One region of the Streptomyces sp. NPDC107559 genome, then DNA from elsewhere that is predicted to be linked to it. Evidence: riboswitches for the same ligand, from Rfam matches in the RefSeq annotation. Region 1 holds a riboswitch; the other holds the start of a gene.
What was found. Region 1 has a riboswitch for cyclic di-AMP ahead of ACZ7OY_RS18695 (C40 family peptidase). Riboswitches for the same ligand answer to the same signal wherever they lie in the genome.
Positions count from the first base shown of each region.

Region 2: it holds a riboswitch for cyclic di-AMP, as region 1 does, so the genes downstream of both, ACZ7OY_RS32450 (C40 family peptidase) here and ACZ7OY_RS18695 (C40 family peptidase) in region 1, are expected to answer to the same signal.

Region 1 is NZ_JBVKBD010000005.1:343,376-349,749, reverse strand. Features, by position in the region: gene pcrA (DNA helicase PcrA) at 1-1,188, opposite strand, end outside; cyclic di-AMP (ydaO/yuaA leader) riboswitch at 1,546-1,716, shown strand; gene ACZ7OY_RS18695 (C40 family peptidase) at 1,725-2,912, shown strand; gene ACZ7OY_RS18690 (SLAC1 family transporter) at 3,059-4,054, shown strand; gene ACZ7OY_RS18685 (hypothetical protein) at 4,032-4,385, opposite strand; gene ACZ7OY_RS18680 (C40 family peptidase) at 4,870-5,940, shown strand; gene ACZ7OY_RS18675 (hypothetical protein) at 6,166-6,374, shown strand, end outside.
Region 2 is NZ_JBVKBD010000014.1:92,674-99,047, reverse strand. Features, by position in the region: gene bioB (biotin synthase BioB) at 1-1,022, opposite strand, end outside; gene ACZ7OY_RS32470 (8-amino-7-oxononanoate synthase) at 1,170-2,297, shown strand; gene ACZ7OY_RS32465 (DUF397 domain-containing protein) at 2,435-2,659, opposite strand; gene ACZ7OY_RS32460 (helix-turn-helix domain-containing protein) at 2,669-3,526, opposite strand; gene ACZ7OY_RS32455 (ATP-binding protein) at 3,736-4,194, shown strand; gene ACZ7OY_RS32450 (C40 family peptidase) at 4,270-4,743, opposite strand; cyclic di-AMP (ydaO/yuaA leader) riboswitch at 4,747-4,917, opposite strand; gene ACZ7OY_RS32445 (hypothetical protein) at 5,297-5,605, opposite strand; gene ACZ7OY_RS32440 (ATP-dependent Clp protease proteolytic subunit) at 5,613-6,302, opposite strand.

The DNA.
Region 1 (6,374 bases):
GCTCGCGCCCGCGCCCGCGTTGGTCCACAGGTTCTTGGGACGGCGGGACTCGTTGCGCTCGATGACCGCGTTGGCCGCGGAGAGGATGGTCTGCGTGGAGCGGTAGTTCTGCTCCAGCAGGATCGTCGTCGCGTCCGGGTAGTCCTCCTCGAACTGGAGGATGTTGCGGATGGTGGCGCCGCGGAAGGCGTAGATCGACTGGTCGGCGTCACCCACGACGCACAGTTCGGCGGGCAGGAGGTCGAACTCACCGGGCGGCACGTCCACGGGGTGCTCCGAGGTGCCGACGAGCTCACGGACCAGCGCGTACTGGGCGTGGTTGGTGTCCTGGTACTCGTCGACGAGCACATGCCGGAAGCGGCGGCGGTAGTGCTCGGCGACGTCCGGGAAGGCGCGCAGCAGGTTGACCGTCGTCATGATCAGGTCGTCGAAGTCGAGCGCGTTGGCCTCGCGCAGCCGCGACTGGTACATCGCGTAGGCCTGGGCGAGGGTCTTCTCGAAGCCGTCGCCGGCCTGGGCCGCGAAGTCCTCCTCGTCGATCAGCTCGTTCTTCAGGTTGGAGATCTTGGCGCTGAAGGACTTCGGCGGGAAACGCTTGGGGTCGAGGTCCAGGTCACGGCAGACCAGGGCCATCAGACGCTTGGAGTCGGCGGCGTCGTAGATCGAGAACGACGACGTGAAGCCGAGGCGCTTGCTCTCGCGGCGCAGGATGCGCACGCACGCGCTGTGGAAGGTCATCACCCACATCGCGTTCGCGCGCGGGCCGACGAGCTGCTCGACGCGCTCCTTCATCTCGCCCGCGGCCTTGTTGGTGAAGGTGATCGCGAGGATCTGGCCCGGATGCACGTTCCGCTCGCCGAGCAGGTGGGCGATGCGGTGCGTGAGCACCCGGGTCTTGCCGGAGCCGGCGCCGGCCACGATGAGCAGCGGGGAGCCGGAGTGGACGACGGCGGCGCGCTGGTTGTCGTTCAGCCCGTCCAGGAGGGCGGCCGGGTCGACCACCGGGCGCGGGGCGCCGTCGCGGTAGTAATCGTCCCGGTCCGGCGGCACGTCGAACTTCCCGCCGAACAGATCGTCCGGGACCGGCTCCGGCACGTGCTCGTCCTCGGGCGGAGGCGGGGGCTCCTCCCCATGGGCCCGGGGGGCCTGGAGATCCGCCAGGAAGCTGTCGTCAAAGAGGCTGCTCATCGCTCTCCGAGTCTAGGGCGCCGCACCGACAACCCGCCGCCGTCCCGGGAACATCCCCGCGTCCGGACGGCCCCGACCGAGGGGCCGGGAGGGGAACGTCACATTCCGTGGCCGGGCCGGGGAGGGTCCCCCTCACCCTCGGCGACCCGGGCGCCACGGTGCGACAAAGCCGGAAAACGTGTCCGAACACCAACAAGCCTGAGCATCCATGCCGGATCGACCGCACCCCGTCACAGCCGGGGCCCAGGTCACGAAAATGTATCGGGCATATCGCCCATCAACCTTCACAAGGGCCACAGGAGTTGGCTAGCGTGCCGGGCGGGCCGCACGACCCCCACCGGCGATCGTCGCCGGGCCGCGCGGCCTCCGCCGAGTCCGGAACGCCCGCAGGGCAACCGGAGCCGGGGACCCAACCGAGAACCGGGGTGAATCGGCCCGCATCCCCGTCGGGGGCAGGCCGTAGGGCAAACCTTCCGATCATCCGCCCGAACCCGACAGCTAACCCGGTAGGCGGAGTGTGGAAGGAGTCGCCTCTCTTGGCGTCGCACCGCAAGTCGCGTCCCGCAGGCACGCGCGCAGCAGGCATACGGACCCCCGCCCTGGCCACGGCGGCCCTCACCTCGATCGCCCTGTTGTCCCAGACGGCCCACGCCGCCCCCTCGGCCGACGACGGCCGGCCGAGCCTGGAAGAGGTCGAGAAGAAAGTCGACGACCTGTACCGCCAGGCCGAGTCGGCGACCGAGAACTACAACGCGGCCAAGGAAAAGACCACCAAGCAGCGCAAGCACGTCGACACCCTGCTCGACAACGTCGCCCAGCGCACCCAGAAGCTCAACGAGGCGCGCGAGGAACTCGGTTCCTTCGCCGCGGCGCAGTACCGGACCGGTGCCACCGCGCCGGACACCGCGACCTTCCTGCTCGCGGACTCGCCCCAGGACTACTTCGACCAGGCCCAGCTCATGGGCCGGCTGACCTCGCGGCAGAAGGGCGCGGTCGACGACTACGTCACCGAGCAGGCCGCGACGATGAAGGAGCGCCGCGAGGCCACCGAGAGCCTCGACACGCTCACCGACGCCCAGAACGACCTCCAGACCGCCAAGGCGACCGTCCAGAAGAAGCTCGCCGCCGCGCGCGTGCTGCTGTCCCAGCTGACGGCCGAGGAGAAGGCCCGGCTGGCCGCGATCGAGAAGCAGAAGCAGGAGGCGGCCGCGCGCAAGGCGGCGGAGCTGGCGAAGCAGCAGGCGGCAGCGGCCGCTGCGGCGGCGAAGGAGAGCGCGGCATCGGGCTCGTCGTCCTCGTCCGGCTCTTCCTCCTCGACCTCGTCCTCCTCGACCTCGTCCTCCTCGTCCGCGGACTCCACGGTCGGCACCCGGGCCGAGAAGGCGCTCGCCTTCGCCCGCGCGCAGATCGGCAAGCCGTACGTCTGGGGCGCGACGGGCCCCGGCTCCTACGACTGCTCCGGCCTCACCCAGGCCGCCTGGAAGGCCGCCGGCGTCACCCTGCCGCGCACCACCTACGACCAGGTGAACGCCGGCACCACCGTCTCCCTCGCCGACGCCCGCCCGGGTGACCTGGTCTTCTTCTACGACGACGTCAGCCACGTCGGCATCTACATCGGCGACGGCATGATGATCCACGCCCCCAAGCCCGGCGCGTACGTCCGCGAGGAGTCGATCTACTACGACGGCGAGTCCGGGATCCACAGCGTGGTCCGCCCGGCCTGACGCCCGGCCCCGGCACCCGTCCGCCCTCCGGCACCCCCACGCGGGTGCCGGGGAGCGGGCGGAGCCGCCTGCGACCACGGGTGATTCCGGGCGCCCGCGCGCGTGCCCCGCTCGCGCCGCGCGCGGCGCTCCTTAGCATCGACCGCATGCCCTCCACCCCCCGTACCCCACCGCTCCGCGCCCGGTGGGCGTTGCGTGAGCCGGCCACCGGAGCCGTGGTGCTGGCGACCGGCATCCTGTCGGTCGGACTGGAGCAGACGGGGTACGAGGTGCTGTCCCGGATCGCCCTGGTGCCGGCCTGCGCCGCCTGGCTGGCCCTGGCGGCGGGCTTCGCCGTCCAGCTGCTGTGGGAGCGGGAGGCATGGGTGCGCCGGGCGGGCACGCCGGCGGCGCTCACCGCGGTCGCCGCGACCACCGTGCTCGGCACCCGTTTCTCGCTGCTGGGGTGGCAGACCCTGGCCGAGGCGCTGCTGGCGCTGGCCGCCGTGCTGTGGCCGGGGCTGCTCGTCGTGGTTCTGCGGCACTGGGGGCACCGGATGCCGGGGGCGGTGTTCCTCGTGTGCGTGGCCACCCAGGGGCTCGCGGTGCAGGCGGCGACCCTCGCCGCGGCCCTGTCGACGGCCTGGCTCGCGCATACGGCGCTGGTGCTGTTCTGGCTGGGGCTGGTGCTCTACGTCCTGGCGCTGGCCCGCTTCGACCCGCGCCAGACGGTCGAGGGCGCCGGCGACCACTGGGTGGCCGGCGGGGCGCTCGCCATCTCCGCGCTGGCCGGGGCGCAGTTGCTCGCCGCCGACAGCGCGCGCCTGTATCTGTGGAACGACGACGACCGTGGCGTCCTGCGCGTCATGACCGTCGGCCTGCTCGTCCTCGACCTGTGCTGTTACGCCTGTCTGCTGACGGCCGAGCTGCGGTGGCCGCGGCTGCGCTACGACGTCCTGCGCTGGTCGACCGTGTTCCCGATGGGGATGTCGGCGGCAGCGGCGTCGGCCGTCTCCTCGGCGCTCGGTGTGCCGTGGCTGAAGGGGCTCGGTGAGGTGCTGCTGTGGGTCGCGGTGGCGGTGTGGGCCGCCGTCGCCGTGGCGGCCGTGCGGGCGGTCTCGGCGGCCGCCCGAGCCGACGTCAGGTCCACAGCACCGCGATGAAGATGTTCGCCGTGGTCAGCAGGCCCACCAGGCCGAACAGGTTCTTGTCGACCGTCTCCTCGTCCCGCTTCACGTAGACGAGACCGAGGATCACGATCAGCAGGGCCAGTTTCACGCCGATCTTGATGTTGTTGACCGGGTGGTCGTCGGCCTGGTTGAGGCCGACCAGGATCACACCGGTGACCAGCATCGTCGCCGCGCCGTGCAGCATCGCGGGGACGAAGCGGGCGGTGCCGCGGCCCATCGCCTTCATCTGGGTGAGGAAGCCGCCGAGGAGCGCGGCGATGCCGATGATGTGCAGGCCGACGAAGAGATGGATGAGTACGTCCATGAGGCCGGAGCCTAACCAGAGGCGCCCGTACCGTCGGACACCGCCCCGCCCCGCCCCGCCCGCACGCCTCGGTGACAGCTGCATATATGCGCGCCATAGCACCGCGTAACCCGCTCGCGGCCGGAAATCCTGCCATCGGTCATCACACTGCGTGAAGTCGACGACTCCCGATGCCAATCATGGTCACCAGGGGGCGCCATTCGATCCGATCGCGACAGTTCCGTACATGGCGTTATCCACCCGACATAAACGGGCTTAGCGTCCTCCCCCAGGTGACCGGCTCCCCACCGCCGTCCGGACCAGGGGCGGCAGTCGGCCACCACCGCCGAGAAAGTCCGGCGGCGGCCCGCTCCCCCTGTGTGTGGCCGCCGCCGGACGCGTGGACCGCCCCCGGGCGGCCGTACCTCCGCTCCCCTGGCGGCCGTGCGTCCGCCCGGCGGCCGGCCCGGGACAGGCGGTCGTACGAAAGGACGTGCAAGGCCACGTGGCAGCGCACCGAAAACCCCGTCCGCGCTCGCTCAGCGGCAATACGGTCCGTACCGCCGCCACGCTCGCCCTCGCGGGCGCGGCGACCGCGACCGTCTTCGACGGGACCGGTCACGCCGAGCCGAATCTGACGCCGGGGCAGGTCAGGGCCAAGGTGGACAAGCTGTACCAGGAGGCCGAGGCCGCCACCCAGAAGTACGACGGCGCGCACGAGAAGGCACAGGCCGCCGAGAAACGCCTGGAGACCCTGCGGGACGAGGCGGCCCGCCGCGAGGACCGGCTCAACTCGGCGCGGGACGCCCTGGGTTCGATAGCCGCCGCCCAGTACCGCGCCGGCGGCATGGATCCCGCGCTGCAACTCGCGCTCTCCGACGACCCCGACCGGTACCTCGAAGGCGCCGCCTTCGCCGAACGGGCGGGCGACCGGCAGGCGGGCGCCGTCGCCCGGGTCCGCGGGGAGCTGCGCGAGATCGAGCAGCTGCGCGGGGCCGCCCGCCTCCAGCTGACCTCGCTCGAGGCACGGCAGGCGGAACTGCGGCGCGAGAAGCGGACGATCACCGGGAAGCTGGCCGCGGCACGGCAGCTGCTGGCCCGGCTGCCGGCCGCCGAGCGTGCGCAGGCGCTCGGCGCCGGCGCCACCACGGCCCGGGCCTCGCGGGGGACGGCGGCCGGCCGCGTCGGCCTCCAGGCGCCGGGCGCCGCCACGTCCGCGGCCCCGGACTCCCGGGCGGCGGACGCCGTCGCCTACGCCTACTCCAAGCTCGGCAGCCCCTATGTGTGGGGCGCCACGGGACCGGACGCCTTCGACTGCTCGGGGCTCGCCCAGGCCGCGTACCGCGCCGCCGGAGTCTCGCTGCCCCGCACGACGTACACCCAGATCGGTGCGGGCCGACGGATCTCCCGCTCCGAACTGCTCCCGGGCGACCTGGTGTTCTTCTACTCGGGCATCACCCACGTCGGCATCTACGTCGGCGACGGCCAGATGATCCACGCCCCCAACCCCTCGGCGCCGGTGCGGCTCGCGCCCATCGACGAGATGCCGTTCGCGGGGGCGACCCGGGTCGTGTGAGGGCCCCGGCGGACGGGCCACGAGGGACGGACACGAAGCGCCCGGCGCGCCCGGAGGCGGTCAGGAACCGCGCGGGGACGGCCGGAAAGAGACCGGGCCGGGCGGCGCCTGAACGATCAAGTGCACCACCGCACGGTAGCGTCGGCGCGCGGAGCGGCAGTGTGCAGCCGCCCGTACACCGTCCGCCGTCGCGCCGTCGTCCAGGCGCCGTCCGAGAGGGTCCCGATGCCCGGGTCCATGCTGCCGCCTCCCCCACCGCCGCCCCACGACCGGACCTGGCCGGACCGCGGGGCGCTGCTGGCCGACCGGTGGCGGGCGCTGGAGGAACTGCGGGGGCACAGTCTCGGGGTGCACCGGGTCCTGCTGCTGTGGCTGCTGGCGCTCGCGGCGGTCATCGGCTGGTCGCTGCTGGTGCTGCCACTCCAGCAGCGGCA
Region 2 (6,374 bases), on a different contig from region 1:
CCGTCGTGGCAGCCGCCGGACCGGTGCTCGGGCAGTGTCACCTGGTCGGCGCCCTCCACCTCGAACCCGGCGTCGGCGATCATCTCCAGGTCGGCCTTGCCCGCCTGGCCCTCACTGGTGAGGTAGTCCCCGAGGAAGATCGAGTTGGCCAGGTGCAGGGCGAGCGGCTGCATCGTACGGAGATGCACCTCGCGGCCGCCCGCGATCCGCACCTCGACGTCCGGGCACACGAACCGCACCATCGCCAGGATCCGCAAACAGCGCTGCGGGGTGAGGTTCCACTCCTTGGCCAGCGGGGTGCCCTCGAACGGGATCAGGAAGTTCACCGGAACGGAGTCGGGGTCGAGCTCGCGCAGCGAGAAGACCACGTCGACCAGGTCCTCGTCGCTCTCGCCCATGCCCGCGATCAGCCCCGAGCACGCCGAAAGGCCGGCCGCGTGGGCCTTCTGCACGGTGTCCACCCGGTCGGCGTAGGTGTGCGTGGTGGTGATGTCCGCGTACGTCTCCTCGGACGTGTTGAGGTTGTGGTTGTACGCGTCCGCACCCGCCGCGCGCAGCCGCTCCGCCTGGCCGTCGGAGAGCAGGCCGAGACAGGCGCACACCTCCACGCCCTCGTTCTCGGCCTTGATGGCCTTGATGGTGTCCGAGACCCGCTCCACGTCCCGGTCGGTCGGACCGCGCCCGCTGGCCACCAGGCAGACCCGCTTGGCGCCGCCGGCCAGTCCGGCCGCCGCGGCCTGGGAGGCCTCGTCCGGCTTGAGCCAGGTGTACTTGAGGATCCCGGCCGTCGAGCCCAGCCGCTGCGAGCAGTAGGAGCAGTCCTCCGGACACAGTCCGGACTTCAGGTTGACGAGGTAGTTGAGTTTCACCCGTCGGCCGAACCACTGCCGACGCACCTTGCCGGCGGCGGCCACCACATCGAGCAGTTCGTCGTCGGAGGTGGCCAGTACGGCGAGTGCTTCCTCACGGCTCGGCAGCTCGCGCCGAAGCCCCTTCTCCACCAGCGTGTTCAGCAGGTCCATGAGAGCCGATCCTGTCGTAAGGACCTGCTCGGGGCCAAGGTGACTTCACACAACAGAGACACTTCACGGTGTGTGGATTGCCACATCCTGGCCCGACGGCCGTCCGGCTAGGGTCTGTCCACTGCCTACAAAATCCCCGGAGGACCCATGGCGTTCGGCTGGATCGACGAGCAGGCGGATCTGCGCGGCCGGGCCGGACTCGTACGGACCCTGCGCCCGCGCCCGGCCGGCTCGCCGCTCCTCGACCTCGCGAGCAACGACTACCTCGGCCTGGCCCGCCATCCCGAGGTCACCGAGGGCGCGGCGCGCGCGGCGCGGACCTGGGGCGGCGGCGCGACCGGCTCCCGGCTCGTCACCGGCACCACCGAACTGCACGCCGAACTCGAACGGGAACTGGCCGCCTTCTGCGGCTTCGAGGCGGCCCTGGTCTTCTCCTCCGGCTACGCCGCCAACCTCGGGGCCGTCTCGGCCCTGGCGCCGCACGGCTCGCTGATCGTCTCGGACGCGGGCAACCACGCCTCGCTGATCGACGGCTGCCGACTGGCCCGGGGCGGCACCCAGGTCGTCGCGCACGCGGACCCGGACGCCGTGCGCAAGGCGCTGCGGACCCACGAGGGGCCGGCGGTGGCCGTCTCCGACACGGTCTTCTCGGTCGACGGCGACGCCGCACCGCTGGCCGCGCTCGCCCGGGTCTGCCGGGAGCACGGCGCCGGACTGGTCGTCGACGACGCGCACGGGCTCGGCGTGCTGGGCGACGGCGGCCGGGGAGCCCCGTACGCGGCCGGGCTCGCGGGTACCGACGACGTCGTGGCGACGGTCACCCTGTCCAAGTCGCTGGGCAGTCAGGGCGGTGCCGTGCTCGGCCCGGCCCGGGTGATCGACCATCTGGTCAACGCGGCGCGGACGTTCATCTTCGACACCGGTCTCGCCCCCGCGGCGGTGGGCGCGGCCCTTTCTGCCCTGCGGCTGCTGCGCCGCGAGCCCGAGCGCGCGGCACGGGCCCGCACGGTGGCGGGCGAACTGCACGCGCGCCTGACGGCCGCGGGCCTGGAGGCGGTACGTCCGGACGCCGCGGTCGTCTCCGTGCGGGCACCGTCCCCGGAGCAGGCCGTGCAGTGGGCGGCCGACTGCCGGGCGGCGGGTGTCGTGGTGGGCTGCTTCCGTCCTCCTTCCGTGCCCGACGGGATCTCGCGGCTTCGGCTCACCGCGCGCGCGGACCTCACCGAGGAGCAGATCGCGCACGCGGTGCGGGTGATCGACGAGACACGACCATGAGTCGGCGTGACACGGCCCTGTTTCGCCTGTTCGTCAATTGCCGCTGAATGACGGATTTTTGACACCGTTGCGGTGCCGATGTGATGCCGATCGGTGTCGGACCGATGTTGGCCGGAGTGGACCGGGAATGACCGGAATTAGCGGAATGTGGCCGTGAATTTCGCCCAGCTCTCGGGGGAGAAGAGCAGCGCGGGTCCGGCCGGATCCTTGGAGTCGCGTACGGCGAGCAGTCCGGCCCACGGCCCTCGGCCGGGCCGTGCCGTCTCGACGCAGTTGTTCGCTCCCGTGCTGTAGCTGCTGCGCAGCCACATCGCGCCGTGCAGTTGCGTGGCGGGGACCGTGTTCCGAGGCAGTGCAGTCATGGTGCCTCCTTATGTGTCGTCACCTATCCCGGCGATGAAATCCAATGAGTCCTCGGGTGAAAGGGCGTGTGTCCTGAGGGTGTTGAAGGCCTCTGAGTACGCCTGGAGGTCTTCTCTCCGTTCGAGGTAGAGGCTACTCGTCATGTGGTCGAGAACAACCACATCCAGATCAGAAGTGCTCGGAAATGACAAGATAACGAAAGGTCCGGTGATGCCAATGTGTGCTCCCGCCCGGAACGGCAGGACCTGGAGCCGCACTTGGGGCAGCCGACCCGCCTCCACCAGACGCCGCAACTGACGCGCCATCACCTCGGGTCCGCCGACCTCCCGGCGCAGCACCGCCTCGTCCAGGACCGCGGTCAGCTCCAGCGGGCGATGGGCGCGCAGCACGTCCTGCCTGGCCAGCCGCACCTCGACCAGCGCGTCCAGCCGTTCCTCGTCCAGTCCTTCGACCGCGGCGCGGGTCACCGCGCGGGCGTACTCGGGCGTCTGCAACAACCCCGGGACCACGGAAGTCTCCAGCGTGCGCATCGCGCTCGCCTGTGACTCCAGACTGATGAAATCCCGGTAGGTGGGCGGGAGAACACCACGGTACGCGTGCCACCAGTGGTCCCGGCCGCCGTCGTGGGAGCCCGCCAGTATCAGCAGCAACTCCCGCAGTTCCGCCTCGGCGACGCCGTACGCGTCCAGGAGCAGCCGCACATCGGCCGGTTTCACTCCGCTGGCGCCGGTCTCGATCCGGCTCACCTTCGACTGATGCCAGCCCACCAGGCGGGCCGCCTCACCACTGGTGAGCCCGGTGCGGGCGCGCAGTGCGCGCAGTTCGGCGCCCAGTTTCCGACGGCGCACGGCGGGACCGTACTGCATGGGAAAACTCCCTACTCCTTCCGAGCCGCCCAAATACGGTCTGCCGTCGCAGAGTTCACCGCTTCGAGCGACAGATATATGCATATCTCGGTGGATCGGCACCGCGACCGGCCCGGTAATGGCAGTCTGGCGAAGAAGCACCAGTCCGGGACCGTACTCGAATCCGCTCCTTGTCGGACTGCGGTCCCGTGGGAAGGGACGACGTCGCCATGGCAGACCATCTGGAAGCATCCGTCACTCTGCCGAGCGATCCAGCCTCGGTCTCCGCGGCCCGCAACTTCGTGGCGAGCGCCCTCGTGGAGTGGGGCCTGCCCGCGGAAGCCGAAATGGCCGACACCGTCCGACTGATCGTCTCCGAACTCGCCACCAACGCCGTACAGCACACATTCGGGCAGTCCCCGACGTTCACGGTCGATCTCACTCTCGACCGTGACGAGCGGCTGCGTGTCGGTGTCACCGACAGCCATCCGCGCTTTCCCAAACGGCTGCCGGCCGCTGTCCAGCAGGACAACGGCCGGGGCATGGTGATCGTCCGCTGGCTCACCACCGAGTGCGGCGGACGGCTGCACGTCCGTCCGACCGCCGAGGGGGGCAAGACGGTCTGCATCGAGCTCCCGTGGTCCGTCCCGGCCCGGCCGGTGCCTGCCGCGGGGCAGCAGGAGCCTTGAGGGCCGGGCGCCCGGCCGGGGAGAGGGCCCGATGCGGTGGCGGCGTGCCGGGCCGCCGCCACCGAACCGGGCGGATCAGCTCACCCGGCCGTACCAGACGCTCTTCGTCCAGATCTTCTGGAGCCGCACCACGTCCCCCGTCTTCGGGGCGTGCCAGATCTTTCCCTTTCCGGCGTAGATGCCGACGTGGTAGACGCTGGAACCCGAGTGGAAGAACACCAGGTCTCCGGCCTTGCGGTGGCGGGCCGACACGTGGTGGGTCTTGTTGTACTGCTGGGCCGCGGTGCGGGGCAGCTTCTTGCCCGCCTTCTTGAACGCGTACAGCGTGAGCCCCGAGCAGTCGAACCTGCGCGGCCCGGTGGCGCCGTACCGGTACGGCGAGCCCTTCTTGGAGGCCGCGACCTTGAGAGCCTTCGTCGCGGTCGTGGCGGCCGCCGCGTCCGCGGAGAGGCCCGGAACCACGATCGAGCCGCCCACGGCGGCGATGGTGAGCGCCGAGGCCGTACCGGCCCGGACCATCAGCGACGGGACACGATTGAGCGCAGTCATGCGCAACCCTTCGTCAGCCGCCTGTGAAGGATGACCTGTCGGATTCGGGCTGGCGAAGTTGCCCGGCCGCGATGCGGCTTCACCCCAAGGGCTGCTCGGTCCGGCCATGGCTTGACCGTTCCGGCGAACCCGTCGTGCCTGGGTCCTCCACTCCTGCCGATGCACTCCTGTCGACCGGTCATCCGGGCGGCGGCAGGACTCGGCGTCCGCCCGGACCGCCCCGCCGCTGTGGCGGGGGCTTGTCGTCAGACAGGGATCTTCACTCACAGGTGAACGAAAATCCCAACGGAACCGTGGATTTGTGTTGTTACTCACCACTCACCCGTTCGGGTGGACGCCTGTTTGTTCGATCGGCCGTCCAGGGGAACGACGGGCCCCGGACCAGCGGCGGAGCGCTTCATCCCGCCGTCGTGCTACGCGCGTTGCGCAACCCTGGAGGCCCGAGAAAACGATTCGCCGCTACTGCATCAGGGGGTACGTCGTTTGGGGCGTTTGAACTCAGCCCCGGACGCTTCGCGCGCCGCGCGGAACGTCCGGGGCGGCCGAGGGCGGGTCAACTGTCGGAGCGCGCGGGCACGGTGACACGCGCCGTGCGGCGCTCCCCGTCCAGGACGCGCAGCGCCCGCGCGAGCGTCGGCGCGTGCAGTTCGGCCTCGCCCCGCTGGTGCATCAGCGTCAGCGCGTCGCGCAGCGCGGTCGCCCTGCCCACCAGCGCCTGGGCGGCGCGCAGTCCGCGGTAGGTGTCCCCGTGGTGCGCGGGGTTGATGCGGCCGAGCAGGTCGACCACCTCCAGGTAACGATCGATCAACTCGCCCTCGGCCCGGGTCAGGGCGGGCAGCGGCGGGAGCTCCGGCGGCAGCATCCGCGGCTCACCTCGCGCCGGGAGCGGTGGGTGCGCCGGGTGCGCCGGGGAGGGTGGGGGTGCCGGACGTGCCCGGTGCGGCGGGCGGGACGTCACGGCCGTCGATGACGCGGTCCACCAGGCCGAACTCCAGCGCGCCCCGTGCGTCCAGGACCGTCTCCCGCTCGATGTCCGCGGTCACCTGCTCCGGCGTGCGGCCCGTGTGCCGGACCAACATCTCCTCCAGCAGGGCCCGGGTGCGCGCCAGCTCCTCCGCCTCGACGGCGAGATCGCTCACCTGGGCCTCGATCGGCCCGGGAAGCGCCGGCTGGGTGATCGTCACCCGGGCGCCCGGCAGCGCGTGCCGCCTGCCCGGCGTGCCCGCGGCCAGCAGCACCGCGGCGGACGCCCCGGCCCGGCCCATGCAGAACGTCTCCACGTCGCAGCTGACGTAGCGCATGGTGTCGTAGACGGCGGTCATCGCGCTGAACGAGCCGCCGGGGGAGTTGATGTACAGCGAGATCGCCCGGTCCGGTGCCGCGTGTTCCAGGTGCATGAACTGCGCGATCACGTCGTTGGCCGAGGTGTCGTCGATCGGTGACCCCAGCAGGACGATCCGTTCCTCCAGCAGCTTCGCGTACGGATCCAGCGTCCGTTGCCCGAAGCCCGTGCGTTCGGTGAACTCCGGCAGGACATGGCGGGCGGACGGTCGGGTCATGGTGTACCCCCTCCTCGCGACAAGGTGTCTCTGTAAAAAATGTACAGGACGTACGTGACGTTATGATGGGGG